One region of the Mycobacterium sp. NGS67 genome, then DNA from elsewhere that is predicted to be linked to it. Evidence: predicted binding sites of a transcription regulator. Region 1 holds the regulator's gene; each other region holds the start of a gene.
What was found. The regulator LexA, encoded in region 1, represses DNA repair genes until DNA is damaged. The targets are predictions, from matches to a motif close to CGAACANNTGTTCG.
Positions count from the first base shown of each region.

Region 2: cofD (2-phospho-L-lactate transferase) is a predicted target of LexA. The motif match lies at 2,195-2,208, and genes of this name have one in related genera.
Region 3: ruvC (crossover junction endodeoxyribonuclease RuvC) is a predicted target of LexA. The motif match lies at 7,791-7,804, and genes of this name have one in related genera.

Region 1 is NZ_JCALCF010000020.1:36,044-46,409, forward strand. It holds gene AC5Y4D_RS18510 (class III extradiol ring-cleavage dioxygenase family protein) at 1-507, shown strand, start outside; gene miaA (tRNA (adenosine(37)-N6)-dimethylallyltransferase MiaA) at 504-1,424, shown strand; gene dapF (diaminopimelate epimerase) at 1,429-2,298, shown strand; gene hflX (GTPase HflX) at 2,346-3,776, shown strand; gene AC5Y4D_RS18530 (acyl-CoA dehydrogenase family protein) at 3,851-5,011, shown strand; gene AC5Y4D_RS18535 (LGFP repeat-containing protein) at 5,459-7,774, shown strand; gene lexA (transcriptional repressor LexA) at 7,784-8,452, opposite strand; gene AC5Y4D_RS18545 (LysM peptidoglycan-binding domain-containing protein) at 8,746-9,252, shown strand; gene nrdR (transcriptional regulator NrdR) at 9,341-9,802, shown strand; gene AC5Y4D_RS18555 (peroxynitrite isomerase) at 9,820-10,305, shown strand; gene AC5Y4D_RS18560 (alpha/beta fold hydrolase) at 10,330-10,366, opposite strand, start outside.
Region 2 is NZ_JCALCF010000007.1:193,518-203,883, reverse strand. It holds gene AC5Y4D_RS08930 (phosphomannomutase/phosphoglucomutase) at 1-604, opposite strand, end outside; gene AC5Y4D_RS08925 (DUF3499 domain-containing protein) at 658-1,137, opposite strand; gene AC5Y4D_RS08920 (metallopeptidase family protein) at 1,310-1,729, shown strand; gene AC5Y4D_RS08915 (WhiB family transcriptional regulator) at 1,746-2,102, opposite strand; gene cofD (2-phospho-L-lactate transferase) at 2,452-3,438, shown strand; gene AC5Y4D_RS08905 (coenzyme F420-0:L-glutamate ligase) at 3,468-4,817, shown strand; gene AC5Y4D_RS08900 (NUDIX hydrolase) at 4,858-5,430, shown strand; gene manB (mannose-1-phosphate guanylyltransferase) at 5,474-6,553, opposite strand; gene AC5Y4D_RS08890 (glycosyltransferase family 2 protein) at 6,555-7,469, opposite strand; gene rfbD (dTDP-4-dehydrorhamnose reductase) at 7,462-8,370, opposite strand; gene AC5Y4D_RS08880 (LCP family protein) at 8,435-9,913, shown strand; gene AC5Y4D_RS08875 (TIGR03089 family protein) at 9,901-10,366, shown strand, end outside.
Region 3 is NZ_JCALCF010000009.1:187,418-197,783, reverse strand. It holds gene AC5Y4D_RS11375 (GAF and ANTAR domain-containing protein) at 1-475, opposite strand, end outside; gene AC5Y4D_RS11370 (PE family protein) at 707-4,456, shown strand; gene AC5Y4D_RS11365 (hypothetical protein) at 4,464-5,126, opposite strand; gene AC5Y4D_RS11360 (DUF1304 domain-containing protein) at 5,190-5,579, opposite strand; gene ruvB (Holliday junction branch migration DNA helicase RuvB) at 5,589-6,629, opposite strand; gene ruvA (Holliday junction branch migration protein RuvA) at 6,626-7,219, opposite strand; gene ruvC (crossover junction endodeoxyribonuclease RuvC) at 7,216-7,770, opposite strand; gene AC5Y4D_RS11340 (DUF2617 family protein) at 7,871-8,365, shown strand; gene AC5Y4D_RS11335 (YebC/PmpR family DNA-binding transcriptional regulator) at 8,369-9,124, opposite strand; gene AC5Y4D_RS11330 (class I SAM-dependent methyltransferase) at 9,170-9,796, opposite strand; gene pdxT (pyridoxal 5'-phosphate synthase glutaminase subunit PdxT) at 9,806-10,366, opposite strand, start outside.

The sequences.
Region 1 (10,366 bases):
GGCACTTTCGCGGGATTCGGGGTCGACGTGCGGGTCGCGCTGGCACCGCACGCCGGGGATCTGTCCCCGATGAACCTGCCGCTGTGCGCCCTCATCGCGGCTTGGCTGCGCGGCCGGGTCCGACCCGGCGGCAGCGCGCGAGTCCAGGTGTTCGAGGCCGGCCGGGACGCCGCCGACGCGCTGGCCTGCGGGCGCCGGCTGCGCGCCGAGATCGACCGCGACCCCGAACCGGTCGGCGTGCTGATCGTGGCCGACGGCGCCAATACCCTTACCGCCCGCGCACCCGGCGGCTACGACCCCACCGGTGCCGAGGCGCAGCACACCCTCGATGACGCCCTGGCCCGCGGCGACGTCGAGGCCCTGACCCGGCTGCCGGACCGGGTCCTGGGGCGTACGGCGTTCGCGGTGCTGGCCGGCGTGGCCGAGCCCGGCCCCCGTACCGTCAAGGAGCTGTACCGCGGATTCCCTTGCGGTGTCGGCTATTTCGTCGGTGTCTGGCAGCCGTGAGACCGCTGGCAATCGTCGGTCCAACCGGCACCGGCAAGTCGCAACTGGCACTTGACGTCGCCGAGAGGCTCGGCAGCCGGGCGGAGATAGTGAACGCCGACGCGATGCAGCTCTACCGCGGCATGGATATCGGGACCGCCAAGTTGCCCGCCGCGCAGCGCCGCGGCATCCCGCATCACCAACTCGACGTGCTGGACGTCGCCGAGACCGCGACCGTGGCCAACTATCAGCAGGCCGCCGCGGCCGACATCGAAGCGATCCTGGGTCGGGGAGCGGTGCCGATCGTGGTCGGCGGGTCGATGCTCTACCTTCAGTCGCTGCTGGACGACTGGTCGTTTCCGGCGACCGACCCCGCCGTGCGGGCCCGGTGGGAACACCGCCTCGCCGAAATCGGTGTCGGCGAGTTGCACGCCGAACTGGCCCGCCGGGATCCCGCCGCGGCCGCGACGATCCTGCCCACCGACGGCCGCCGCACCGTGCGCGCACTGGAGGTCATCGAACTCACCGGCCAACCGTTCGCCGCGTCGGCACCGCGCATCGGAGCCCCGCGCTGGGGCACGATGATCGTCGGATTAGACTGCGAGACAACGGTTCTCGACGAGCGACTGGCGCGACGCACCGAAACGATGTTCGCCGACGGCCTGGTCGAGGAGGTGCGCGGGTTGCTCACCCGCGGCCTGCGCGAGGGCGTCACCGCATGCCGCGCGCTGGGGTACGCGCAGGTGATCGCGGCGCTGGATGCCGGCGCAACGCTGGCGTCGCTGGAAGACGCGCAGCAGCAGACCTTCGTCGGTACCCGCCGCTATGTGCGACGGCAGCGATCCTGGTTCCGCCGCGATCATCGGGTGCGCTGGATCGACGGGACCGCCTCCGACGCCGTGGACGAGGCGGTGCGGGCATGGCGGCACGTACCCTGATCGGGTGCACTTCGCCAAGGGCCACGGCACCCAGAACGACTTCGTGCTGCTGCCCGACGTCCGGGCCGAGACCGACCTGTCCGCTGCACGGGTCGTCGCGTTGTGCGACCGCCGCCGGGGCTTGGGAGCCGACGGAGTCCTGCGGGTCACCACAGCCGGCGCAGCGCTGACTGTCGGCGCGCTCGATCGGATACCCGACGGGGTAGGCGCCGACGACTGGTACATGGACTACCGCAACGCCGACGGGTCCACCGCACAGATGTGCGGCAACGGTGTGCGGGTTTTCGCACACTACCTGCGGGCCAGCGGGCTGGAGTCGCGCGACGAGTTCGTCGTCGGGTCACTCGCCGGACCGCGGCAGGTCACCATGCACAGCGTCGATGCGTCCAACGCCGACATCACCGTCGACATGGGCAAGGCCAACCGGCTCGGCACCGGCGAAGCGGTGGTGGGCGGCAGGCGATTCACCGGCGTGGCCGTCGACGTGGGCAACCCGCACCTGGCCTGCGTCGACCCGCAGCTGACCCCCGCGGAACTGGCGGCGCTGGACGTCGCGGCGCCGGTCAGCTTCGACCGCGGGCAGTTTCCCGAGGGCGTCAACGTCGAGGTCCTCACCGCACCCGCGCAGGGCGTGGTCTGCATGCGGGTGCACGAACGCGGGGTGGGGGAGACCCGCTCCTGTGGAACCGGGACGGTGGCCGCCGCGGTCGCGGCGTTGGCCACCGAGCACGCCGAGACCGGGACAGTCACCGTGCGGGTGCCCGGCGGCGACGTCGTCGTCACCGTCACAGACGCGACCAGCTTCCTGCGCGGGCCGTCGGTACTGGTGGCGCGCGGGGAACTCGACGACGGCTGGTGGGCGTCGCAAGCCTGATATTCGGGTGCGTCGGCCGTCGCGACGTGCCACCATCGAAATTGCTTATGAATTATCCAGATTCGCCCGAGACGGGCCTACCGGAATCCTTGCCCAGCCTCGGTGAGCTGGCCCTCGAGGATCGATCCGCGCTGCGCCGGGTCGCCGGACTGTCGACCGAACTCACCGACGTCTCCGAGGTCGAGTACCGACAGCTGCGGCTGGAACGGGTGGTGCTGGTCGGGGTGTGGACCGAGGGCAGCGCGTCGGACAACCAGGCCAGCATGGCCGAGCTGGCCGCCCTGGCCGAGACCGCCGGCTCCGAGGTGCTCGAAGGACTCATTCAGCGCCGCGACCGGCCCGACCCGTCCACCTACATCGGCTCGGGCAAGGCCCAGGAGCTGCGCGAAGTGGTGGTGGCCACCGGCGCCGACACGGTGATCTGCGACGGCGAGCTGTCCCCGGCGCAGTTGACCGCGTTGGAGAAGGCGGTCAAGGTCAAGGTCATCGACCGCACCGCGCTGATTCTGGACATCTTCGCCCAGCACGCCACCAGCCGGGAAGGCAAGGCGCAGGTGGCGCTCGCGCAGATGGAGTACATGCTGCCGCGGCTGCGCGGTTGGGGTGAGTCGATGTCGCGCCAGGCCGGTGGCCGCGCCGGCGGCAGCGGCGGCGGGGTGGGCCTGCGCGGTCCGGGTGAGACCAAGATCGAGACCGACCGGCGCCGCATCCGCGAGCGGATGGCCAAGCTGCGTCGCGACATCAAGGCGATGAAGCAGGTCCGCGACACCCAGCGCAGTCGCCGATTGCAGGCCGACATGCCCTCGATCGCCATCGTCGGCTACACCAACGCCGGGAAATCCAGCGTGCTCAACGCGCTGACCGGAGCCGGCGTCCTGGTGCAGGACGCGCTGTTCGCCACCCTGGAACCCACCACCCGGCGCGCCGAATGGGACGACGGCCGGGCGTTCGTGCTCACCGACACCGTCGGCTTCGTCCGGCACCTGCCGACCCAACTGGTGGAGGCGTTCCGGTCCACGTTGGAAGAGGTGGTGGACGCCGACCTGCTGGTGCACGTGGTCGACGGTTCCGACGTCAACCCGTTCGCGCAGATCAGCGCGGTGCGGCAGGTCGTTTCGGAGGTGATCGCGGATCATCACGGCGATGCCGCGCCGGAACTGCTGGTGGTGAACAAGATCGACGCGGCGGACGATTTGATGCTGGCCAGGCTGCGTCACGAACTGCCCGGCGCGGTTTTCGTCTCCGCTCGCACCGGGGAGGGGATCGACGCGCTGCGCCGGCGGATGGCCGAACTCGCGGCGCCGACCGACACCGCGATCGACGTGGTGATCCCCTACGACCGCGGTGATCTGGTGGCCCGGCTGCACTCCGACGGACGGGTGCAGCAGGCCGAGCACCAGGCGGACGGCACCCGGATCCAAGCCAGAGTCCCGTTCGCACTGGCCGCCGCGCTGCAGGAGTTCGCGCCGCGCGCCTAGCGGCGTCCCCGTGCCGACCAACCACCCGGTTGGTATATCTTGGGGCGGAGAGACTTCATCGCCGGAGGTAATCCATGGGTAGTGCCGTCAAATACCAGCGCACACTGTTCGAACCCGAGCACGATCTGTTCCGGGAGTCCTACCGGACCTTCCTGGATCGTCACGTCGCGCCCTACCACGAGGAGTGGGAGAAGGCCAAGATCGTCGACCGCGGGGTGTGGCTGGAGGCCGGCAAACAAGGGTTCCTCGGCATGGCGGTGCCCGAGGAGTACGGCGGCGGGGGCAATCCCGACTTCCGGTACAACACGATCGTCACCGAGGAAACCACCCGCGGCCGCTACAGCGGCATCGGGTTCGGCCTGCACAACGACATCATCGCGCCCTACCTGTTGCACCTGGCCACCGACGAGCAGAAGCAGCGCTGGTTGCCCAAGTTCTGCAGCGGCGAACTGATCACCGCGATCGCGATGACCGAGCCGGGAACGGGCAGCGACCTGCAGGGCATCAAGACCCGAGCGGTCAAAGAAGGCGATCACTACGTACTGAACGGCGCGAAGACGTTCATCACCAACGGGATCAACTCCGACCTGGTGATCGTGGTGGCCCAGACCGACCCCGACAAGGGTGCTCAGGGGTTCAGCTTGCTGGTCGTCGAACGGGGCATGGAGGGCTTCGAGCGGGGCCGCCACCTGGACAAGATCGGCCTGGACGCCCAGGACACCGCCGAGCTGTCGTTCACCGACGTCAAGGTGCCGGCGGAGAACCTGCTCGGCGAAGAAGGCATGGGGTTCATCTACCTGATGCAGAACCTGCCGCAGGAGCGGATCAACATCGCCGTCATGGCCGCCACGGCGATGGAGACCGTGCTGGAAGAGACCTTGCAGTACACCAAGGAGCGCAAGGCATTCCGCAAACCGATCGGCAGCTTCCAGAACAGCCGCTTCCTGCTGGCCGAGCTGGCCACCGAGGCCACCGTGGTGCGCATCATGGTCGACCAGTTCCTGGCGCTGCACCTGGAAGGCAAGTTGACCGCCGAGCAGGCCGCGATGGCCAAGTGGTACTCCACCGAGAAGCAGGTCCACCTGATCGACCGCTGCCTGCAGCTGCACGGCGGATACGGCTACATGCGCGAATACAACGTCGCGCGTGCCTATCTGGACGCTCGGGTGCAGACCATCTACGGCGGGACGACCGAGATCATGAAGGAGATCATCGGCCGCAGCCTGGGCGTCTGACCGAGGCCGCCTCGCGTTGTTCGTCCGCCGGACACATCGCGTACGGACCCGATGCACAACGTTGACGGGATCGAGTCCTGACGTAACGTCGGTGCGTGCGTAGCGCGTGCGTTGACGGGGACGAGGTGCATTCCGTTGCCCGGTGTGCAGGGCCGTCGTGAGCTGGGCTTTGTCCCGCTACGGTAGAGAATTTGCCGGACCGTCGGCGACGATCCGCAGGACCCTCAGCCGGCTCCGGGATTTCTCGCGACACGGACGCAGCACCGCATCATTTCGACATCGGGTCGATATCCGTTTCCGTAATATCTACAATTTGACTTCGCATTTCTCGTTCGCTAGAGCAAAGTTATGCGAGCCCGGCCGCGATGCGATTCGTAGCTGGGGAACGGCCCACGGCGGTGGATCCGCCGGCTCGCCGGGTGGGCAGGGCATCAGCTGGGAGGCTTGGTGAACGGGCGGAGAGGTCATTTGAGCAAGCTGGTCGGGCGGGCGCTGCTGGGCTTGGCGGCTGGCGCGTTGGCCGTCACGCTGCTGGCGCCGACAGCGTCGGCGTCTCCGATCGGCGACGCCGAGGCGGCCATGATGGCCGCGTGGGAGAAGGCCGGCGGCGACACGTCCACGCTGGGCGCCCGGAAGGGCGACGTCTATCCCGTGGGCGACGGATTCGCGCTGGACTTCGACGGCGGCAAGATGTACTTCACGCCGGCTACCGGCGCCAAGTTCATGTTCGGCCCCATTCTGGACAAGTACGAATCTTTGGGCGGACCGGCGGGCAGCGACCTGGGATTTCCGTCCATCAACGAAGTTCCGGGCCTCGCCGGACCGGACAGCCGCGTCAGCACGTTCGCAGCCAGCGACAACCCGGTGATCTTCTGGACGCCCGACCACGGCGCGTTCGTGGTGCGTGGCGCGCTCAACGCCGCCTGGGACAAGCTGGGCAGCTCGGGCGGGGTGCTGGGCGCCCCGATCGGCGACGAGACCTATGACGCCGAGGTGACTTCGCAGAAGTTCACCGGTGGTGAGGTGTCCTGGAACCGCAAGACCAAGGAGTTCAGCACCAATCCGCCGGGCCTGGCCGAGCAGCTCAAGGGGCTGCAGGTGGCGATCGACCCCACCGCCGCCATCAACATGTCCTGGCGTGCCGCCGGCGGCGCCAACGGGCCGCTGGGCGCCAAGAAGGGCAACCAGTACCCGATCGGCGGCGACGGCGTCGCTCAGGACTTCAACGGCGGCAAGATCTTCTTCAGCCCGGCGACCGGCGCCAACGCCGTCGAGGGACCGATCCTGCAGAAGTATGAGGCGCTGGGCGGGCCGGTCAGCAGCGATCTGGGCTTCCCCGTCGCCAACGAGGCAGACGGCGGGATCACTCCAGCCAGCCGCGTCGCGACGTTCTCCGCGGCGGACAAGCCGGTGATCTTCTGGACCCCCGACCACGGCGCCTTCGTCGTGCGCGGGGCCATGAAGGCCGCGTGGGACAAGCTCAAGGGCGCCACCGGCAAACTCGGTGCGCCGGTGGCTGACCAGACGGTGGACGGTGACGTGGTGTCGCAGAAGTTCACCGGCGGCAAGATCTCCTGGAACCGCGCCAAGAACACCTTCAGCACCGATCCGGCGAATCTGGCGCCGCTGCTGTCCGGACTCCAGGTTTCGGGACAGAATCAGCCCAGCAATTCGGCCTCACCCCCGGCGGGCAAGAAGTTCACCTTCCACTGGTGGTGGCTGATCGCGGCCGTGCCGGTGCTGTTGCTGGTCCTGATGTGCGTGTTGGTGGTGTTGGGTCTGCGCAGGCGCCGCGCCGCGGGTCCCGATGCACCCGTCTTCGACCCGGACCCGGACCGCAACGCCGGTGTGGACTATGACCCCGGCGCGGAAGGGCGCTGGCCGCGCGAGGACATCGATTACGGTTCTGAGCGGTTCCCCCCGGCCGACGAGCACGACCAGCACGTCGAGGACCATCCCGACGCCGGCTCGGGAGCCCGGGTCAGCTGGTCCCGGGGTGGGGCGACGGCGGTCCTCCCGGTCGAGCAGGACGCCGACGACGACGAATTCACCCACGATGCCGACGAGAGCTACGACTCGTCCTCGTATGAGGAGTACGACGAGGACCCCGACGCGGTGGGCACCACGCCCATCCCGGTGGTGTCGCACGAGGGCTACGGGGAACCTTTCGAGGAGGAGCCGCGGGTTCCGGAACGGGTAGGGCCGGAGGACTACGTGCCCGAACTCTCGGCGCCACCGACGTACGTGCCGGACGCGGACGTCCCCGAAGTGCCGCACTCCCGGGAAGAGCCGGAAATCCCGGAAGTTCCGGAGATCCCGGAAATCGAGCCGGACGAGCCATACCTCGACGAATATGCGGGGGCCCGCTACCCGCAAGACGAACTCAGGGACGACGCGGAAGGCGAGTCACCCGACCTGGCGTCGCCACCGGACACCGATCCGGTGCCCGAGGCGAGAACGGGACGGCATGCGGCCGCGGACCCGGCCGGCTACGCCGCCGAAGCCGGCACGCCGTTCGGAGCGGCTCCGCAGGCCGAGGCGCCGGCGGCGGCACCGGCCGGCAGCGCCGCGGTGCGTCCGACGATCCACCTGCCGCTCGACGACGACCCCTACCGGGCCCCGGACGGCTATCCGATCAAGGCCAGCGCCCGGTTCGGTCTGTATTACACGCCCAACAGCGCGCTCTATCACGACACACTGGCCGAGATCTGGTTCGCCAACGAGGACGCCGCGCGCGCCAACGGTTTCGTCCGGGCCGACTGACGCCGGCGGCTACACCTTGCGGATGACGGTGACCACCTTGCCCAGCACGATCGCGTCGTTGCCGGGAATCGGGTCGAATGCCGGGTTGTGCGGCATCAGCCACACCTGACCGCCGGCCCGCTTGAATGTCTTGACGGTGGCCTCGCCGTCGATCATCGCCGCGACGATGTCGCCGTTGTCGGCGACGTTCTGCTGGCGCACCACCACCCAGTCCCCATCGCAGATGGCGGCTTCGACCATGGACTCACCGACGACCTTGAGCAGGAACAGCGTCCCTTCGCCGACCAGCTCGCGGGGTAGGGGGAAGACGTCCTCGACGGCCTCCTCGGCCAGGATCGGCCCGCCGGCGGCGATGCGTCCCAGCACTGGGACGAAAGTCGGCTCCGGCAACGCATCCGAACCCGCTACATCGGTGAGCGGAGGCGTCACCGTGTCGTCGGCGCTGCGCACGTCGACAGCACGCGGGCGGTTCGGGTCCCGCCGCAAGTAGCCCTTGCGCTCCAGGGTGCGCAGTTGGTGTGCCACCGAGGACGTCGACGTCAGACCGACGGCATCACCGATCTCCCGGATGCTCGGCGGATATCCGCGGGTGGTCACCGACGCGCGGATGACGTCCAGGATTGTTCGCTGTCGGTCAGTCAGCGTCGCATCGGCCGGGGTGTCGTTGCTGTCGCTCATGGCACTGAATGTAACCCCACTCCGTCCAAGAATCAAACATGTGTTCGACCGGCGTGTCGTCGCGCCGTTGAGGGCCGCCGATCTGCGGAAACAAAATGAATCACAAGTGTGTAACTTCGGCGCGTACCGGGTATCTGAAAGTCACCAGCTGGTTGCACCGACAAAAAACTTGTCGGTGGTGAGGTCTACGGTTTTGCTCGTGCGACACGCTCGCTCAAATGTTCGGTTGTCGAACACATGAGCGACTAGTGTCGAACACACGAGCGATAAGTAGTCGACCGGAGGGAAACGGCATGACACTCATCTACGCGGGTCCGCATCGCGCCAGCAACGCGCAGAGCCCGTTGAACAGGCCTCTGAACAGGCCGATTCGCGAGTTTCCCTCCTATCGGTCCGGTCAGCCACGGTCGAACAGGCCGGGCCCGTCGCGCCCGGCGGGCGCGCCGATGCGCTACTACGGCACCGGTGTCGCGAGGTCGACCGTTGTCCACCGCAGACGGCCGGTCAGTGTGGCAACCACGATCGGGCTGGCCCTGGCCGCCGGTGTCATCACCCTCTGGTTAGGGCTGATGGCCAACTTCGGCAGCATGGTCCACGGCGAATCGGTCGAGGCGGCGCCGCAGGTGCCCGCCGCGCTGGCGGTGGTGCGGGTCGAGCCGGGCGAGTCTCTGCAGGATCTCGCGGTCCGCGTGGCGCCGGGCGCACCCGTGCGCGACGTCGTCGAACGCATCCGTGACCTCAACGCGCTGGACTCCAGCGCGGTGACCGCAGGCCAGACCCTGATCGCACCGGTCGGCTGACCGGCCGCAACCCGGGCTCGGCAGGTCGCGCGGGTACTCTCGGGGTGTTCTGTTATCCGGACGTCACGGCGTGGCAAAGGAGCGGCCATTGCACTGCCCTTTCTGCCGGCATCCCGATTCCCGGGTCATTGACTCCCGGGAAACCGATGAAGGCCAGGCAATTCGCCGTCGCCGGTCGTGTCCGGAATGCGGACGCCGCTTCACCACCGTCGAGACCGCGGTGCTCGCAGTGGTCAAGCGCAGCGGCGTCACCGAGCCGTTCAGCCGGGAGAAAGTGATCAGTGGTGTGCGCCGCGCCTGCCAGGGGCGCCAGGTCGACGACGACGCGCTGAACCTGCTCGCCCAACAGGTGGAAGACGCGGTGCGGGCCGCCGGGCCGGAGGTCCCCAGCCATGAGGTCGGGCTGGCCATCCTGGGTCCGTTGCGCGAACTCGACGAAGTCGCCTACCTGCGCTTCGCCTCGGTGTACCGGTCCTTTTCCTCAGCCGACGATTTCGAACGCGAGATCGAGGCGCTGCGCGCGCACCGCAACGTATCGGCCCCGGGCTGAACGGCGTCTTCCGACCGATGGCCGCCCAACTTCATCCCGACGTCGCTGCGCTGGCGCCGCTGCTGGGTACCTGGGCGGGGCGTGGGGCGGGGGAGTACCCGACCATCGAGTCGTTCGAATACTTCGAAGAGGTCGTCTTCTCCCACGTGGGCAAGCCTTTCCTGAGCTATGGACAGAAAACGAAAGCCGTCGCCGACGGCAAACCGCTGCACGCCGAGACGGGCTATCTTCGAGTGCCGCGACAGGGCCACCTGGAACTGGTGGTTGCCCATCCCAGCGGCATCACCGAGATCGAAGGCGGCAGCTACTCGGTGCGCGACGGCGTCGTCGAAATCGACTTGGCCACAACCGATGTCGGAATGACCCCGACTGCCAAAGAAGTGTCGGCACTGGCCCGGTCGGTCCGGGTCGACGGCAACGAGCTGTCCTACTCGCTGCGCATGGCCGCTGTCGGCCAACGCCTCCAGCACCACCTGTCCGCGACGTTGCGCCGACAGTCCTGAGACCTCAACGTCGACGGCCGTGATTCAGGTGGCGCTGCGTTCGTCGGCCCCTATGGCGTTT
Region 2 (10,366 bases), on a different contig from region 1:
TCGAGCCGATCGCGCCCAGCACTGCCGGGGCGGTGTGCCCGGCCATGCCGTTACCGGCGTCCACCGCCACCCGCAACGGGCGCAGGTCGGCGGTGTTGACCAGCGAACGCAGGTACACCCCGTACTCGACCAGCACGTCTTTGTCGCTGACCGACCCGCGCGGCCGGTCCTGCGCGTTCGGCACCCCGGCGATCAGGTCCTCGCTGATGGACGTCAGTCCGGTGTCCTTGCCGACGGGTTTGGCGCCGTTGCGGCACAGTTTGATGCCGTTGTAGGCCGCCGGGTTGTGGCTGGCGGTGAACATCGCGCCGGGGCAGTCCAGCAGGCCGGACGCGAAGTACAGCTGGTCGGTGGAGGCCAGCCCGATCCGCACCACGTCCAGGCCCTGGCCGGTGACGCCGTCGGCGAACGCGGCCGCCAGCGACGGGGAACTGTCACGCATGTCGTGGCCGATCACCACCTGGCCGGCGCCCTCACCGCGCATCAGCCGGGCGAACGCGGCGCCGACGTCGGCGACGAACGGCTCGTTGATCTCTTCGCCCACCAGTCCGCGAACGTCGTAGGCCTTGATGACACGGTGGACAGCCTCCGCGGGCCATGACATTCTGCAGCGCTCCTGACGACGTGAACTCTTGGCCGCCAGCCTATCGGGACGCCTTAGTCAGCCGGGTCGGGCAGCACCCGCAAGTGTCCACGCCGGCGTCCGGACCGGTGTTCCGGCGGGGCCAACACGGACCCGCTCGGCGCGGCGTGCGCTCCGGCCGGATGCAGATGATCGCCGTTGGCGCGCGGGACGTCGTCGTATCCGTCGTATCCGTCTGTGCGCGTGCTGAACCCGTTGACGATCGCAGTTCCGCGGGCCACGGCACCCTCGCGTACCGCGTCGGCCAGCGCCACCAGGTCGTCCTCGTCGGGATTGGCGGGCTCGCAATTGAGCGGGCCGGCGTGGCGCACCAGGTCCCAGCCACGCGGGGCGGTGATGCGACCGGCATGGCCGACGCACAGGTCCCAGGAATGGGGTTCCCGCGCGGTGGCGAGTGGTCCGACCACCGCAGTGGAGTCCGAGTAGACGAACGTCAGCGTTGCCACTGCGTAGTGCGGACACCCGGGCCGGCAGCAGCGACGGGGTACGTTCACGCTCGAAAGGCTATCGCGGGTAAACGTCGCTGAAGCGCCGGACACGCGGGGTCCGATGTGTAACCGTTACCATCGGCGCGTGAGCGATTCCCGCGGCTCCGGCCGCAGTGGTCGGCCGGGGGGCGGCTGGACCGGGACGTCCGGGCACCGGTCCCGACGGCGGGGTCGCGAGCTGCGCGGTCCGTTGCTCCCGCCCACGGTGCCGGGCTGGCGCAGCCGCGCCGAGCGGTTCGACATGGCGGTGCTCGAGGCCTACGAACCCATCGAGCGGCGCTGGCAGGACCGGGTGTCGGAACTGGACGTCGCCGTCGACGAGATCCCACGGATCGCCGCCAAGGATCCCGGCAGCGTGCAGTGGCCGCCCGAGGTGATCGCCGACGGGCCGATCGCGCTGGCCCGTCTGATTCCCGCCGGAGTCGACGTGCGCGGCAACGCCACGCGGGCCCGAATCGTGTTGTTTCGCAAGCCAATTGAGCGACGAGCCAAGGACACCATCGAACTCGGCGACCTGCTGCACGAGATCCTGGTGGCGCAGGTGGCCATCTATCTGGACGTGGAGCCCTCGGTCATCGACCCGACGATCGACGACTGATCTTGGCCTGGGCGGCTCAGATGATGCCGCGCTTGAGGCGGCGGCGTTCCCGTTCGGACAGGCCGCCCCAGATGCCGAAGCGCTCGTCGTGCGCCAGCGCGTACTCCAGGCATTCATGACGGACCTCGCACCCCAGGCAGATCTTCTTGGCCTCGCGGGTCGAGCCGCCCTTCTCCGGGAAGAAGGCCTCGGGATCGGTCTGCGCGCACAGCGCCTTGTCCTGCCATTGGTCGGCAGGGACTTCCGGCAGCGGCTCGGGCTCGAATACGGCGGGCGCATCCGGGACGACGCTGAGATGAGGACGGACCGGTGCCGTCGGCATCGGCAGATGTGTCACGGCCGAGCCGGAGTTGGTGTGCGGCACGCCTCCCATTACGCCCCGAAGGTGCTCATAGGACATGACCCCGCCTCCTCGCATAGAGAATGAAATGGTTTCCCACTGTTCTGATGTACAGATGCCCAATTCGAACAAGTGATCGAATCTCGGTCTGCGACACCGGAACCGGCCGGCCAACCGGGAAATGACACTGATGTGATTAGACACGGGCGGGTGACCCTGGTCAAGCACTTCGCCGCATTTCCATACCATCTCGTGATCGAATTTCGGCGTTTCTGTTGTTCGGCCACATGGGCGTGTCGGACACAGTAGTATCACAAGTCCCTTGTGCCACAGTGGTTACCGAGGAGATCCCGGTTTCGGGGGGCGGGTACTGTCCTGCGGTGTGAAGGTCACCGTGCTGGTCGGCGGGGTCGGCGGCGCCCGATTCCTGCTCGGCGTGCAGCAGTTGCTCGGCCTTGGGCAGTTTGCTCGATCGGATCAGACCGAGCATGAACTGACCGCCGTGGTCAACATCGGTGACGACGCCTGGATCCATGGCGTACGCATCTGTCCGGACCTGGACACCTGCATGTACACCCTGGGCGGCGGGGTGGACCCGGAGCGCGGCTGGGGTCACCGTGACGAAACCTGGCATGCCAAAGAGGAACTCGCGCGCTATGGCGTGCAGCCCGACTGGTTCGGCCTGGGTGACCGGGACCTGGCCACCCATTTGGTTCGCACTCAGATGCTCAACGCCGGCTACCCGCTGTCGCAGATCACCGCGGCGCTGTGCGACCGCTGGCAACCCGGCGCACGGTTGCTGCCGGCCAGCGACGACCGCTGCGAGACGCACGTGGTGATCACCGACCCCGAAGCCGGGACCCGGCGGGCGATTCACTTCCAGGAGTGGTGGGTGCGTTACCGTGCCCAGGTACCCACCCACAGCTTCGCTTTCGTCGGAGCCGAAAAGGCCAGCGCCACAACCGAAGCGACGGCGGCCATCGGTGAGGCCGACGTAATCATGCTGGCACCGTCCAATCCGGTGGTCAGCGTGGGCGCCATCCTGGCGGTGCCGGGCATCCGGGCCGCGCTGCGGGCCACCGGCGCCGCAGTCGTCGGATACTCACCGATCATCGGGGGAAAGCCGTTGCGCGGCATGGCCGATGCCTGCCTTTCGGTGATCGGTGTGGATAGCACCGCGCAGGCGGTGGGTCGGTATTACGGTGCCCGCCGAGGCACCGGGATCTTGGATCACTGGTTGGTGCACGACGGCGACACCGCCGAAATCGACGGTGTGACCGTGCGTTCCATACCGTTGTTGATGAGCGATCCGGCAGCGACGGCCGAGATGGTGCGTGCCGGGCTGGATCTGGCGGGCGTGGCGGTGTGAGCGGGCCCGGTCCTCATTTCGAACCGGCGCTGCCGCCGGCGGGTGAGCACGGCACCGCGACTGCGATCGAAATACTGCCTGTCACCGGGCTTCCCGAGTTCCGTCCGGGTGACGACCTCAGTGCCGCCCTGGCCGCGGCGGCGCCGTGGCTGCGCGACGGGGACGTGTTGGCGGTCACCAGCAAGGTCGTGTCCAAATGCGAGGGCCGGCTGGTTCCGGCACCCCTCGATCCGGAGCGCCGAGACACCTTGCGCCGCAAGCTCGTCGACGGCGAAGCGGTGCGGGTGCTGGCCCGCAAGGAGCGTACGTTGATCACCGAGAACCGGCTGGGCCTGGTGCAGGCCGCCGCCGGGGTGGACGGATCCAACGTCGGCCGTTCGGAATTGGCGCTGTTGCCCGTCGACCCGGACGGCAGCGCGGCCGCGCTGCGGGCCGGGTTACGCGCGCGGCTCGGCGTCACCGTCGCCGTCGTCATCACCGACACCATGGGCCGCGCCTGGCGCAACGGTCAGATCGACGCCGCCATCGGCAGCGCGGGAATTGCTGTGCTGCATAACTATTCGGGGGCTGCCGACCGGTACGGCAACGATCTGGTGGTGACCGAGATCGCCGTCGCCGACGAGGTGGCCGCCGCCGCCGACCTGGTCAAGGGCAAGCTGACCGCGATGCCGGTCGCGGTGGTGCGCGGGTTGGACCCGGTGGACGACGGTTCGAGCGCGCGGCAGTTGGTGCGCGCCGGTTCCGAGGACCTGTTCTGGCTGGGCACCGCCGAGGCGCTGGATCTCGGCCGTCGTCAGGCGCAGCTGTCGCGTCGTTCGATCCGCCAGTTCAGCGACCAGCCGGTGCCACCCGAACTCGTCGAAGCCGCCGTCGCCGAGGCGTTGACCGCCCCGGCGCCCCACCACACCCGCCCGGTGCGGTTCGTCTGGCTGCAGACCGCCACGGTCCGAACCCGGCTGCTGGACCGGATGAAGGACAAGTGGCGCGCGGACCTCACCGCCGACGGCAGACCCGCCGACGCGGTGGACCGCCGGGTCTCGCGCGGCCAGATCCTCTATGACGCACCAGAAGTCGTGATTCCCATGCTGGTGCCGGACGGCGCCCACAGCTATCCCGATGCCGCGCGCACCGAGGCCGAGCACACCATGTTCACCGTCGCGGTCGGGGCTGCCGTGCAGGGGCTGCTGGTCGCGCTGGCGGTGCGTGGAGTCGGCAGTTGTTGGATCGGGTCGACGATCTTCGCCGCCGATTTGGTCCGCGCCGAGTTGGGGCTGCCCGCCGACTGGGAACCGTTGGGCGCGATCGCCATCGGGTACCCGGCCGAGCCCGCCGGGTTGCGCGACCCGGTCCCGGTCGACGACCTGCTGATCCGCAAGTGAAGACCTCCGCCGGCGCGGGTTTTGACAGACGAGGCGCGCGATGAACCTCCGGGACTCGGTGATCGAACTGCTGGGCGGTTGGGAGACACCTGACCCCGCCCAGGATGCGCTTCGGCAGGCCGTGCTGACCTTCGTGCTGGCCCGCGAAGACTCCTGCGTGCGCGAATGTGTACCGGGCCACGTCACCGCCTCGGCGTTGGTGTTCGACGACAGCGGCGAACGGGTGCTGCTCACCCTGCACCCCAGGCTGGGCCGCTGGGTGCAACTGGGCGGGCACTGCGAACCCGAGGACACCGACATCCTGGCCGCCGCACTGCGCGAAGCCACCGAAGAGTCCGGCGTCGACGGGTTGCGCGTGGACCCCGAACTCGTTGCGCTGCACGTGCATCCGGTCACCTGCTCACTGGGCGTGCCGACCCGGCACGTGGATCTGCAGTTCGTGGCCCATGCACCGGCCGGGGCTCAGATCGTGCTCAGCGACGAGTCCGACGACCTGCAGTGGTGGCCGGCCGAGGCGTTGCCGGACGGCACCGATCACGCCCTGAAGTACCTGGTGGACCGCGCCTCAGCGCGCCGCACGTCAGTGCGGCGAGCAGACGCAAAAGCCCCCTGAAACGGCCGTTTCAGGGGGCTTTTGCGTCTGCTCGCCACAACAACTAGACGTCGGACGAGTACCGGATTCCGCCGTCGGGAATCGAGACCCCCGGCCACACCCGCGCGCCGCGCAGCAGTTCGCAGCGCGCGCCGATGTCGGCACCGTCACCGATCACGCCGTCGCGAATCAGCGCCCGCGGACCGATGCGGGCGCCGAAGCCGAGGATCGAACGCTCGATCACACTGCCGGCCTCGACCTTGACGCCGTCGAAGACCACCGCGCCGTCCAGCCGCGCCCCCGGGCCGATCTCCGCACCCCGCCCGACGACGGTGCCGCCGATCAGCAGCGCGCCCGGCGCCACCGCGGCGCCGTCGTGCACCAACGACTCACCACGCTGCCCGTGCAGCGCCGGGGACGGCGCGATCCCGCGCACCAGGTCCGCCGAACCACGCACGAAGTCCTCCGGCGTGCCCATGTCGCGCCAATAGGTGGCGTCGACGTACCCGCACACCTTGACGTCGTCGGCCGAGAGCAGGGACGGGAACACCTCACGTTCCACCGAGACCTCCCGGCCCCGCGGAATCCGGTCGATCACGTCGCGCCCGAACACATAACAGCCGGCGTTGATCTGGTCGGTCGGCGGATCCTGCGTCTTCTCGAGAAAGGCGGTGACGCGGCCGTCGGAGTCCGTGGGCACGCAACCGAACGCGCGAGGGTCGCCCACCCGCACCAGATGCAACGTCACGTCGGCCTGATGCCCGTGATGGAACTCCAGCAGCTGGCCCAGGTCGGCACCGGACAGCACGTCGCCGTTGAACACCATCACGGTGTCGTGGCGCAACTTGCCGGCGACGTTGGCGATGCCACCGCCGGTGCCCAGCGCGTTCTCCTCGGTCACGTACTCGATCTGCAACCCCAGCTTGGAGCCGTCGCCGAACTCGGCCTCGAACACCTCGGCCCGATAGGAGGTACCCAGCACCACGTGCTCGATGCCCGCGGCCGCGATCCGCGACAGCAGATGGGTCAGGAACGGCAGCCCTGCCGTCGGCAACATCGGCTTGGGCGCCGACAACGTCAACGGTCGTAGCCGGGTCCCTTTGCCGCCGACCAGCACCACCGCGTCGACTTGATGGGTCGCCATCTCAACGCCGCCCTTCTGCCAGCTCCCGCCGCAACGACTTGCGCGACCGGCGCAGTGCGCTGCGCACCATCACGCGCGAACGCACCGCCAGCGACCCGCGCAGCGTCCAGCGCAGCGGAGCCCGCCACCATCCGGAATGCCGATCCGCCAAGAAGATATAGGTACTGCGGTGATGGGCGGCCAGATGGCTGGCCGGGTCACGGCCGGTGGAGTGACCCTTGTGGTGCAACACCTCGGCCGACGGCACGTACACCGACTGCCAGCCGGCCTTGCCGAGCCGGTCGCCGAGGTCGACGTCCTCCATGTACATGAAGTAGCGCTCGTCGAACCCGCCGACCTGTTCGAACGCCGCGCGCCGCACCAGCAGGCACGACCCCGACAGCCAGCCCACCGGCCGCTCACTGGGCTCCAGGTGCTCCTGGCGATAGGCCCGCGTCCACCTGTTGCGCGGATAGACCGGACCGAGCACCGCGTGCATACCGCCGCGGATCAGGCTGGGCAGGTGACGCGCCGAGGGGTAGACCGATCCGTCCGGGTCGCGGATCAGCGGACCGAACGCGCCGGCCCGCGGCCACCGGGTGGCGGCTTCCAGCAGCGCGTCGATGCTGCCGGGTCCCCATTGCACGTCGGGGTTGGCGACGATGACCCACTCGTCGACCCAGTTTTCGTCACGCTGAGCGAGCTTGGCGACGGTGCGGTTCACCGCGGTCCCGTAGCCGAGGTTGGACCCGGTGGGCAGCAACCGCACGTTGGGATAGCGCATGACGGCGGCCTGCGGGGTGCCGTCGGTGGAGCCGTTGTCGGCCAGCAGCACACTGACCGGACGCTCGGTGGCCAGCGACAACGACGCCAGGAACCGCTCCAGGTGCGGACCCGGGGAATAGGTCACCGCCACGACCGGCAGAACGTCAGTCACGCGTCGAGGGTAACGGTCGATCGGTCGAACCAAGGCCCGAAGCAGCTGTGATAGCCGCGACAAGCGCCGTGCGCCAGGGCCGTAACGGCATCAGTCCCGCCGCGGCCCACTCCCGGCTGGACAGCGCCGAGTAGGGCGGCCGCGGCGCGGGCCGGGGGAATTCGTCGGTGCCGCACGGATTGACCCGCTGCGGGTCGGCGCCGGACTCCTCGAACACCGCCCTGGCCTGCTCGAACCGGGAAACGATCCCCTCGTTGGCTATGTGCAGCAGCCGGCCGCTCACCTCGCTGTCGGCCAGTTCCAGCAATGCGCCGGCCAGGTCGGCCGCATAGGTCGGCGTGCCGACCTGGTCGTCGACCACCTTGATCGGGCCATCCCCGGCGGCCAGGCGCTGCATGACCGCGACGAAGTCGCTGCGTTGCACGCCGCCGGTGTAGACCCACGCGGTGCGCACCACGACGGCCTCCGGCAGCGCGGCGAACACGGCCTGTTCGCCGGCGAGCTTGCTGCGGGCGTAGACGCCTTGCGGTGCGGTCGGGTCGGCGGGCTCGTAGGGTCGCGGCTCGGCACCGTGAAAATCGCCGTCGAACACGTAGTCGGTGGAGACGTGGATCAGCCGGGCGCCGGTGCGCGCGCAGGCGCGGGCCAGATGTTCGGGTCCGGTCGCGTTGACGGCGTACGCGGTGGCTTCGTCGGTTTCGGCACCGTCGACGTTCGTGTACGCCGCGCAGTTGACGACGACATCGCCGGTCCGGATGATCTCGTCGGCCGCGGTGGGGTCGGTGATGTCCCATTCCGACGACGTCCTGGCCAGCACGTCGCGGCCGTCGCCGGTGGCATGCGCGGTCAACAGACTGCCCAGTTGCCCACCTGCCCCGGTGATCACCACCCTGCTCGCCACGGGATCGAGTCTGGCACGCCGGGTCCGGCTAACCGGAAAGCGGCTGTTGCGCAAGTAACCTACAGTGATGCCTGCGCAGAGTGTGGCTCGTGTGGTTCGTGTGATTTGCACGGCAATGGCCGTGATCGTCGTGCTCGGCACCGGGGTGGCCTGGAGCAACGTCCGATCCTTCGAGGACGGCATCTTTCACATGTCGTCGCCCGCGCTGGGCAGCGGGGCCGAAGACGGCGCGATCGACATCCTGCTGGTGGGTCTGGACAGCCGCACCGACGCACACGGCAACCCGCTCTCGGCCGAGGAACTGGCATCCTTGCGGGCCGGCGACGAGGAAGCCACCAACACCGACACCATCATCCTGATCCGGATCCCCAACAACGGGAAATCGGCCACCGCGATCTCGATCCCCCGCGACTCCTACGTCCAGGCGCCCAACCTGGGCAAGACCAAGATCAACGGCGTCTACGGCCAGACCCGCGAGACCAAGCGGGTCAGCCTGGTGCAGGCCGGCGCCTCGCCCACCGAAGCCGCGGCGGCCGGCACCCAGGCCGGGCGGGAGGCACTGATCAAGACCGTCGCCGACCTGACCGGCGTCACCGTCGACCACTACGCCGAGATCGGCCTGCTCGGCTTCGCGCTGATCGCCGACGCGCTCGGCGGCGTCGAGGTGTGCCTCAAAGAGCCTGTCTACGAACCCCTTTCGGGCGCCGACTTCCCGGCCGGCCGGCAACGGCTGGACGGCCCGCAAGCGCTCAGCTTCGTCCGGCAGCGCCACGAGCTGCCGCGCGGCGACCTGGACCGGGTGGTGCGCCAGCAGGCGGTGATGGCCTCGCTGGCCCACCGGGTGATCTCCGGCAAGACGCTGTCCAGCCCGGCCACGCTGAAGCGGCTGGAGGCCGCCGTCCAGCGTTCGGTGGTGCTTTCTTCGGGTTGGGACATCATGGATTTCGTGCGGCAACTGCAGAAGCTGGCCGGCGGCAACGTCGCGTTCGCCACCATCCCGGTCCTCGACGGCGCCGGGTGGAGCGACGACGGCATGCAGAGCGTGGTGCGGGTGGACGCACACCAGGTCCAGGACTGGGTCGCCGGCCTGCTGCACGAACAGGATCAGGGCAAGACCGAGGAGATCGCCTACACCCCCGCCAAGACCACCGCCCACGTCGTCAACGACACCGACATCAACGGGCTGGCATCGGCGGTGTCGGATGTGTTGAGCGCCAAGGGCTTTACCGCCGGCACCGTCGGCAACAACGAGGGCGGGCACGTCAAGGGCAGCCAGGTGCGGGCGGCCAAGACCGACGACCTGGGCGCCCAGGAGGTCGCCAAACTGCTGGGCGGGTTGCCCGTCGTCGCCGACTCGTCGCTACCGGCCGGATCGGTCCGGGTGGTGCTGGCCAACGACTACACCGGGCCGGGCTCGGGACTCGACGGCGCAACCGTCACTCAGCAGGCCCGCGTGTCCAACGCCGGATCCCCGAACTCCACCGTTCCGGCTCCGTCGCCGATCCTGACCGCGGGCTCGGAGAACCCCGAGTGCATCAACTGACGCTCAGCGCGGCGATCCTGGACCCGATGCTGCGCGCCGACCCGGTCGGCCCGCGCATCACCTACTACGACGATGCCAGCGGTGAGCGCATCGAGCTGTCCGCGGTGACGCTGGCCAACTGGGCCGCCAAGACGGCCAACCTGCTGCGCGACGAGATGGGCGCGGGGCCGCACTCCCGCGTGGCGGTGCTGTTGCCCGCACACTGGCAGACCGCGGCAGTGGTGTTCGGGGTGTGGTGGATCGGCGCCGAGGTGGCGTTGCAGGGACCGGCCGACCTCGCATTGTGCACGTCCGACCGGCTCGAGGAGGCCGACGAGGCGGCTTCCGGCGGTGAGGTAGCGGTGCTGTCGCTGGACCCGTTCGGCCAGCCCGCCCCCGGCCTGCCGATCGGCGTCACCGACTACGCGACCGCGGTGCGGGTGCACGGCGACCAGATCGTGCCCGAACCCGACC
Region 3 (10,366 bases), on a different contig from region 1:
TGGCAAAGCGACGCAGCACGTCTTCGTCGCGTTCGTCGAACGCCGCACGGGCGGTGGAGTACACCTTGATCGCCCCCAGCGCGGTCGTCCCGTCGATCAGAGCCGCGCTCAGGAAAGACTTCATGCCCAGCTGATGTGCGCGCTCGATCCAGGTCGGCCAGCGTCGCTCGTCGTCCCCCTCCTGAGAACGCACGACGGTGCGCTCGCGCCACGCGGTCAGGCAGGGTCCCTCGTCCAGCTGGTACTGAAGGTCGTCGAGTCGACTCACCAACGGGTCCGTCGCTGCGGAGGTCACCCGTCTCCCGTCGGCATCGAGCAGGCTCACCCCCGAGCCGGTGCTTCCGGCGATGGTGTCGGTGGCCAGCGACGTCACGGTCGACAACGCGGTCGCCACCGTCGCCTCGCTGAGCAGGACGCCCGACATGCTGGCGAACGCTCGCGCCAGTTCCTCAGCGGGGTCGGAAGCTGCCGTCACAAGTTTCGGTCCTTCGCAGTGGGCGTCCGCGTCGGCGGACCCGGTAGAACTACCACTCCCCTGACCGATCAAACGTCAACGGCCCAAGCATCAGCGTCGCTATGAATTCATGCGATTCCGCTCGTGCAATCGCCTCGGCCGCGTAGCGTTTCCTCGCGCAATCTACGCAAGCGTCAATCTCGTGAACTGGGAGGACCGAATTTGTCGTCATTTGTGATTGCTTCGCCTGAAATGTTGGCCGCAGCGGCCGGTGATGTGCGCGGCATCGGTGAGGTGTTACGGGCGGCCACGGTGGCTGCGGCGCCGCTGACGACAGCTATCGCCCCGCTGGCCGGTGACGAGGTGTCGGCGGCGGTGACGCGGGTGTTCGGCACCTACGGTCAGGCGTACCAGGCGCTCAGCGCGCAGGCGGCGCTGGTGCATGAGCAGTTCGTCCGGTCGCTGGCCGCCGGCGCCAGCTCCTACGCGGGCGCTGAAGCGACCAACGTGGTGCAGATGCTGGAGCAGGGCGTCTTGGGATTGGTCAATGCGCCCACCAACGCGCTGTTGGGGCGTCCCTTGATCGGAGACGGTGTCAACGGGGCGCCGGGCACGGGGCAGGCCGGCGGCGCCGGCGGGTTGTTGTTGGGCAACGGGGGCGCGGGCGGCTCGGGTGCGGCCGGCCTCAGTGGTGGGCGCGGCGGTGATGCCGGCTTGTTCGGCAATGGCGGCGCCGGTGGCGCCGGCGGCACTGGAGCGACGGGGGCCGTGGGCGGCACCGGAGGCGGCGGAGGCGCCGGCGGCTGGCTGGCCGGGATCGGCGGAGCCGGCGGTGCGGGCGGCGAAGGGGGTGCCGGCGGTTCGGGGGTCGGTGGGGCCGGCGGCACCGGCGGTATCGGCGGTGTCGGACGGGCACTGATCGGCGGCGGTGGCGGTATCGGGGGCGCCGGCGGTGTCGGCGGCATGGGTGGTACCGGCGCAACAGGCGTCGCGGGTGCGGGGCCCGTCGGTGGCCAAGGCGGTACCGGATTCGCCGGTGGGGCCGGCGGGGCAGCTGGGCAGGGCGGTTCGAGTTACGGGCTGTTCGGTGCCGGCGGCGCCGGCGGCGTCGGCGGCACCGGCGGGGCCGGCGGTCTCGGCGGGGATGGCGGTACCGGTTTCGAGTTCGCCGCCGACGGCGGTAACGGCGGCACCGGCGGAAACGGCGGTGAGGCGGGAGTCGGGGGGGCCGGCGGCGCCGGCGGATACCTCGGCGCCGCTGGGGCGGCGGGCCACGCAGGCACCGGCGGGGCCGGCGGCGTGGGAGGTACCGGCGGGAAGGGCGACGTCGGCGGCAGCGGCACGTCCGGAGCGGCACCCACGGCGGGCGAGCAAGGCCGGCAGGGCGGCGCGGGCGGTCAAGGGGGTAACGGCGGCGCCGGCATCAACGGTGTCGGCGGCGGCGCCGGCGGCCAGGGCGGCACCGGCGGTCAAGGTGGGCACGGCGGCAACGGTGGTCACGCCACCGGCACCACCACTACGGGCGCCACCGGCGGCGGTATGGGCGCCCAGGGTGGTCAGGGCGGCACCGGGGGCACCGCCGGGGCCGCGGGCAGCGGCGTCGACGGCGGCGCGGCCGGCAGCGTCGGGACTGGCGGTACCGGCGGCACGGGCGGCACCGGCGGTAACGGTGCTACCGGCGGCAACGGCGCGTCGGGTCTGTCCCCGGGCGCAGGCTGGCAGGGCGGACAGGGCGGGACCGGCGGTCGCGGCGGCACCGCCGGTGCCGGGATCAACGGGATCGGCGGCGGACAAGCCGGCGCCGGCGGCCACGGCGGCGAGGGTGGTGCCGGCGGCAACGGCGGCACCAACACCGGCGCCACCAGCACCGGAGCCAATGGCGGAGGCATGGGCGCCCAGGGCGGTCGGGGTGGCACCGGGGGCAGCGCCGGAGTCGCCGGCACCCGGGTCGACGGCGGAGCGGCCGGCAGTGCGGGCACCGGCGGAACCGGCGGGACGGGCGGCACCGGCGGCAACGGCGCCACCGGGATCAACGGATTCCACAACCCCGACAGCCCCACCGCGGGCAGCCAAGGTGGCCAGGGCGGCGCCGGTGGCACCGGCGGGAGCGGCGGCGCCGGCGTCGACGGGGTCGGCGGCGGGCAGGCCGGCAAGGGCGGTGTCGGCGGTAACGGCGGCACGGGCGGCAACGGCGGCGTCAACACCGGGCTCACCGGCGGGAACGGCGGTGCGGGTGGTCAGGGTGGCAGCGGCGGCACGGCCGGAGCCGCCGGCGCCGTCGTCGACGGGGGCGCCGCCGGCAGCATCGGCACCGGGGGAACCGGCGGGCTGGGCGGTAACGGCGGCACCGGCGGTGTCGGCGCCAACGGCACCTCCGGCGACGCGGTCACCGGGGGCCAGCAGGGCGGGCAGGGCGGCGCCGGGGGCACCGGTGGCACCGGCGGTGCGGGCGACGGAGCAGGCAATGGCGGCGGAGCCGCCGGCAAGGGCGGTGTCGGCGGCACCGGCGGCAGGGGTGGCAATGGCGGCACCAACACCGGGCTCACCGGCGGGAACGGCGGTAACGGCGGCCAGGGTGGCAGCGGCGGCACGGCCGGAGCGGCCGGCGCCGTCGTCGACGGGGGCGCCGCCGGCAGCATCGGCACCGGCGGTGCGGGCGGCAACGGCGGGAACGGCGGCGGCGGCGGTAAGGGCGCGGCGGGCACATCGGGCGTCTCCCCCACCGCCGGGGGCCAGGGCGGCCAAGGAGGCACGGGCGGCAGCGGCGGCAGCGGCGGCGCCGGCATCGGCGGTGTGGGCGGCGGCAACGGCGGCAACGGCGGCACCGGCGGTCTCGGGGGCAACGGCAACATCGGTGGCGACAACACCGGCACCACCAGCGGAGCCGGCGGCAGAGGCGGGCAGGGCGGTACCGGAGGCACCGCCGGAACAGCCGGTAGCGGTACCGATGGCGGCAGCGACGGCAACAACGGTACCGCCGGCAACGGCGGGAACGGCGGCACGGGCGGCCGCGGCGCCGACGGGCTGGCCGGCACGAACGGCGCCCTACCCACCGGCGGCAGCAGCGGCGGTGTGGGCGGGGCCGGTGGCACCGGCGGCACCGGTGGCGCCGGCATCGACGGAGTCGGGGGCGGTGCCGGCGGCCAAGGTGGCCAGGGTGGTGACGGCGGTGACGGCGGCCTGGGCGGCACCAACACCAGTGGGACGGCAAGCGCGCGTGGCGGCCAGGGCGGCACCGGAGGACAAGGGGGTGACGGCGGAGTGGCCGGTGCCGGCAGCACGACGGGCGGCCGTGGCGGCGACGGCGGCGACGGCGGCGACGGCGGCTTCGGTGGTGAAAACAGCAGGGGCGCTCAGCTCTCCCCGTCCATGGCGGGCGGCGGCGGGGGCGGTGGCGCCGGCGGCCAAGGGGGTGCCGGTGGTGGTGGCGGCGCCAGCGGCGGCGACGGCGGCGACGGCGGCAACGGCGGCAATGGCGGCAGTGCCGTCAGCACCCCCGACCTCACGGGTGCTTTCGGAGGTGGCGGCGGTGACGGCGGCGGCGGCGGGAATGCCGTCGGCGAGGCCGGAGGCGCAGGCGGGGGTGGCGGTGGCGGCGGTGCCGGCGGAACCGCCGGGTCGATCGTCTTCGGCGGGGGCGGCGGCGGTGGCGGTGCGTCGGGTGGACCCGGCGGAACGGCCGGCGATGGCGGTTCCGGGGGCGCCGCCCTGGTCGGAAGCACCGGTGCCGCTGGTGGATCCGGCGGCGACGGAAGCCCGGACATCACGGGCGGCACCGGCGGCGGAGGCGGCGGAGGCGGCGCGATCTTCCAGGGCATCCTGGATGGTTGGAGCGGATCAGCCGGAGTCGACGGCGGCGCCGGCGGAGCCGGGGGCGCGGCCTTCTTCGGCCACGGTCAGACTGGCGGCTCCGGAGGTACGGCCGGTGGCGGTGGGGAGGGCGGCTCCAGCCAGACCGGCAACCCGGCCAGCGCCAAGGGCGGCGCCGGCCAGGCCGGTTGATCAGCCGCTACGCGACCGGGGTGCGGTGGCGGCGGAACAGACCACCGCGGCGCCGCTCGGGCTCGCCCGACGGCTCCACCTGCGCGTCGCGCGGCCTGGTGATCGCGTCAGTCGACACGTCGTCGCCGCGCGGAGTGTCGGTCGTTTGAGCCACGGTCGTTTGCGGCACCGACGTCCGATCCACCGCGTCGACGCGCTGCACGTCGCGTGCGAGTAGAACGGCCACCCGCGCCAACGCCGCTCCGGCCAGGAACGCGATCAACGCGCCCAGGCCGGAGAAGTACGCGACTTCGAGCACCGCGCGTTTGCGTTCGGTGACTGCCACCGGGTCACCGACCGATCCGATGCCCAACGCGGGCGCGAACGCGCGGCCGACGACGAACCAGGCGCCACCGAGAGCGGCCAGCCACCCGCCGAGCATCCCGCCGGCGCGGCTCCTGGACATGATCAACAACAGACCGCCGATCGCCGTGATGACACCCGGCAGCACCTCGAGCCAGCCGCGCGCCGCGGTCCATGACTGCCCAGGTGTGTAGGCGAAGTCGAAGTTCGGGCCGAGGAACGGTATCAGCGCTCCATACGCCCCCAGAATGACGAGAAGCAATCCGGTCAACGCGCCACGCGAGCGCGGGATACGACCCCGGGCGGGGCGGTCCTCTACGTGTGTCATGACATCTCCTTCATAGGTACCGACTTGGGTACCCGGGCGATGCCTCGTTTAACGGTCGTGTTGTCAGCGGGTGGCCAAACCGGCTATCAGTAGGGCGACGGAGATGACCGGGAACAGGCCCTGGGTCACCGCGGCCCGCGCCTTGTCCCGTGCCGAGACCAACAGCACGACGGCGGCCGCCGCCATGGACCCCACCCCGGCGAAAACCAGCGCGGCACCCACATCCCGGTGCCCGGCGCATACCGCCGCGATGCCGATACCTGTCACGATCGCCAGAAACAGGTTGTAGAACCCCTGGTTGAACGCCAGCAATTTGGTGGTCTCGGCTTCCTCGGGTGTGGTGCCGAACGTGGCCCGGGTGCGCCTGGAGGTCCACGTGAAAGACTCCATAGTCCAGATGTAGACGTGCAGCGCCGCAGCCAGCGCGGCGAAAACTATTGCGGCAGTGACCATTTCGCTCTCCTAGTCGAATAGTCCCGGTTGCGAGACGCCGGCCGGGGGCGTCATACCCAGATGTGTCCACGCCAGCGCGGTCGCCACCCGGCCGCGCGGGGTGCGGGCTACCATGCCCGCCCGCACCAGAAACGGCTCGCACACCTCCTCGACGGTGGCGGCCTCCTCCCCCACCGCGACCGCCAGGGTCGACACCCCTACCGGACCGCCGCCGAAACTGCGGGTCAGCGCCGACAACACCGCTCGGTCCAGCCGGTCGAGGCCGAGTTCGTCCACGTCGTAGACCTCCAGGGCAGCCTTGGCCACGTCGCGGGTGATGATGCCGTCGGCGCGCACCTCGGCGTAGTCACGGACCCGGCGCAGCAACCGGTTGGCGATCCGCGGCGTCCCGCGCGAGCGGCGCGCGATCTCGGCACCGGCCTCGGCACCCAGCTCGATGCCCAAGATGCCCGCTGAGCGCGCCAGCACCCGCTCCAACTCGGCGGGCTCGTAGAAGTCCATGTGCGCGGTGAAGCCGAACCGGTCGCGCAGCGGGCCGGTCAGCGCGCCGGAACGGGTGGTCGCGCCGACCAGGGTGAAGGGTGCGACCTCGAGCGGAATGGACGTCGCCCCGGGCCCCTTCCCGACGACGACGTCGACCCGGAAGTCCTCCATCGCCAGGTACAGCATCTCCTCGGCGGGCCGGGCGATCCGGTGGATCTCGTCGATGAACAGCACGTCGTGTTCGACCAGGTTGGACAGCATCGCGGCCAGGTCACCGGCGCGTTCCAGGGCGGGGCCCGACGTGACCCGCAGCGAGGATCCCAGCTCGGCGGCGATGATCATCGCCAACGACGTCTTGCCCAGGCCCGGTGGCCCGGACAGCAGGATGTGGTCCGGGGTGCCGCCGCGGTTCTTGGCGCCCTCGATGACCAGTTGCAACTGCTCGCGGACCCGGGGCTGGCCGATGAATTCGCGCAGCGACCGCGGCCGCAGGCTGCCGTCGATGTCGCCCTCGCCGACCGCCAGCGACGGCGAGACGTCGCGCTCGTCGAAATCGTCGTCGCTCATTTGGCCTTGCCCAGCAGCGACAACGCGGCCCGCAGCGCGGTCGACGTCGTCGCCTCCCGGTTGTCGGCCAGCACCTTGTCGGTGGCTTCCTCGGCCTGTTTGACCGCGAACCCGAGGCCCACCAACGCCTCGACCACCGGCCCCCGCACCGCGTGGCCGTTCACCGCCGGCGCTGCACCCGTCCCCGCGATCACACCGACCTTGTCGCGCAGTTCGAGCACCATCCGTTCGGCGCTGCGCTTGCCGATGCCGGGCACCCGGGTCAGCGCGGCGACATCGCCGTCGGCCAGCGCCTGCCGCAGCGCCGCCGCGTCGTGCACGGCCAGCGTCGCCATCGCCAGCCTCGGACCCACCCCGGACACCGACAGCAGCGTCTGGAACAGGTCCCGAGTCTCGACGTCGCAGAAGCCGTAGAGCGTCATCGAGTCTTCGCGGACGATCATCGCGGTGATCAGCCGCGCTTCGGTGCCTGCGCGCAGCGTGGCCAGCGTCGAGGGGGTCGCGTTCACCCGGTACCCGACGCCGGCCGCCTCTATCACCGCGTGATCGAGTGCCACCTCGAGCACGTCGCCGCGGACCGAGGCGATCATCGTGCCGCCTTCAGCTTGGCCAGGTATTTGTTGCGGTGCTGCACCGCCTGCGCCTGCGCGGCGGCCAGCCGTTCCAGCGTCGGCGCACGCCAACAGTGGCAGATGGCCAACGCCAGTGCGTCGGCGGCGTCGGCCGGGGTCGGTTTGGCTTGCAGCGCAAGGATTCTGGTGACCATGGCGGTGACCTGCGCCTTGTCGGCGGCACCGTTGCCGGTGACCGCGGCTTTGACCTCGCTGGGCGTGTGGAAGTGCACGTCGATGTCGCGCTTGGCCGCTGCCAGGGCGATCACGCCGCCGGCCTGCGCGGTGCCCATCACCGTCGATACGTTGTGCTGGGAGAACACCCGCTCGATGGCCAACACGTCCGGTCGGTGGGTGTCCAGCCAGTGATCGACTGCGTCGCTGATGGCCAGCAGCCTGCGGTGCAGTGGCTCGCCCGACGGCGTCCGCACCACGTCGACGTCCAAAGCGGTGATCTGGCGGCCACGACCGCTTTCCACCAACGACAATCCGCACCGCGTCAAGCCGGGATCCACACCCATCACCCGCACCGCAGCTCCCTACTTCCTACCGAACAGCTGTTCGATAGCCTAGCCCGGCGGTCCGACATCGCCGGGTAGGGACACGCGCCGATGAACTAGGTTGAGCCCGGTGCCGCTTCATCAGCTCGCTGTTGCGCCGGCCGACGTGTCCGGGACCCGACTGGCGTTGGCGCTGAACGCGGCCGCGCCACGCCCGCTGGCCAGCTGTCGACTGGATCACCCTCACGGCGGCGCGCTGTCGCTCGGAGTGCTGGGCGCTTCGCATGTCGTCGTCGTCGAGCACGGCGCGGCCCGGTTCTCCGAACAGGTTTCCTGCCTCACGAGCGGCGAGCTGCCCGAACGTTCCGCTGCGCCCGGCTACCGGCTGCAAGCACGCACCGACGAGTACGACGAGTCCGCTTTCCGCACGCTGGCAACTTACTTGCGCGAACGGTGCGAGATTGACGACGGCTGGCTGGGTGGGGTGTTTCCCGGCGACGACGCCGCGCTGACCGCATTGGCCGCCGAGCCCGACGGCACCGGCTGGCGCTGGCAGACCTGGCACCTCTACCCGACGGAGTCCGGCGGTGTCGTGGTACGGACCGCCAGCCGCTGGCATCCGTGAGGGTCACTCCGCGTCGAGCGCGGCCAATACCTCGTCGGACAGGTCGACGTTGGTCCAGACGTTCTGCACGTCGTCGCTGTCTTCCAGCGCGTCGACCAGCTTGAACACCTTGCGGGCACCGTCGGCGTCGACGGGCACGCTGACCGACGGCTGGAAGCTGGCCTCGGCGGATTCGTAGTCGATGCCGGCCTCTTGCAGCGCGGAGCGCACCGCGACCAGGTCGGTCGGCTCGGAGATGACCTCGAAGCTCTCGCCCAGGTCGTTGACGTCCTCAGCGCCGGCGTCGAGCACCGCCGTCAGCACGTCGTCCTCGGTCAAGCCGTTCTTCTCCAGGGTCACGACGCCCTTACGGGAGAACAGATAAGACACCGAGCCGGGGTCGGCCATGGTGCCGCCGTTGCGGGTCACCGCCACCCGGACCTCGCCGGCCGCGCGGTTGCGGTTGTCGGTCAGGCACTCGATCAGCACAGCGACGCCGTTGGGCCCGTACCCCTCGTACATGATGGTCTGGTAGTCGGCGCCGCCGGCTTCCTCACCGGCACCGCGCTTGCGGGCGCGTTCGATGTTGTCGTTGGGCACCGAGGTTTTCTTCGCCTTCTGGATGGCGTCGTACAACGTCGGGTTACCGGCCGGGTCGCCGCCGCCGGTACGGGCCGCGACCTCGATGTTCTTGATCAGCCGGGCAAACTCTTTGCCGCGGCGGGCGTCTTTGACGGCCTTTTGGTGCTTGGTGGTGGCCCACTTGGAATGGCCGCTCATCGGTGTGACTTACCTCTTTCGCTTCGAAAAGTTCGCCTGACGAGTCTACGTGCCGCCCAATTCACCGGGCTTGATCCACCTCCATTGGGTCGACCACCACGGAACCGCGTGGGGCAGTCTGTCGCTGACGGCGCGCACCACACCGGGCCACCACTCACGGTGATAGTCGTCACCGGACAGCCAACCACCCGGCGCGACTTTGGGCTGCCACGCATCGATGTCGGCGACGACGCTGTCATAGTCGTGTCGGGCATCGAGATGGACCCAGGCCACCGAACCGTCTGCGAAGAATTCGGCGGCTACCACCGAATCGCTGATGATCAGCTGGATGGTCTCGACCAGCCCGCAGTCGATGATGTTGCGGTGTAGTAGCCCCGCGAAGGTCCCGCCGCCGTGCCGGACCGCGGGTCCATGCGCATCGGTGTTGTCGCGTCCTTCCGGACCGCTGCCGCGTGCGGTGTCCACCCCGACGATGGCGATGTCGCGACCCGCCTCGCGCACCACCTCGCCCAGCGAGCAGATGCTCTGCCCCAGATAACACCCCACCTCGACAAACCGGCTCCCATCGGGAAAATGCGCAACGGCTTCCTCCTGGTGACGACGCCACTGGAACCAGCCGGGAATATCCCGCCAGGAGTGGACGGGCCGATCGAACGCATTTGCCGACGCCATGATCCGAACTTAGCCGCGGCCCTGGACCATCTCGACGAACAACCGGTGCACGCGTCGGTCCCCCGTCACCTCCGGGTGAAACCCCGTCGCCAGCACCGCGCCCTGGCGCACCGCGACAATGTGTCCGGCCGCGCGGGCGAGCACCTGCACGTCGTCCCCGACCCGCTCCACCCACGGCGCCCGGATGAACACCGCGCGGACCGGACCGTCCAGCCCGTCGAACGGAATATCACCTTCGAACGAGTCGACCTGGCGTCCAAACGCGTTGCGCCGCACCGTCATATCGATACCGCGCAACGGCAGCGCCGCGCGCCCGTCGGCGCCCGCGTCCAGGATCTCGCTGGCCAGCAGGATCATCCCGGCACAAGCGCCGTAGGCGGGCAACCCGTCGGCCAGCCGGGCGCGCAGCGGCTCCAGCAGGTCGAAATCGCGCAGCAGATGGCTCATCGCGGTGGACTCCCCGCCGGGGATCACCAATCCGTCCACGGCCTCGAGTTCGGCGCGCCGCCGTACCGTGCTGGCCTCGGCGCCGGCTTCCCGCAGCGCCGCGAGATGCTCGCGGGTGTCGCC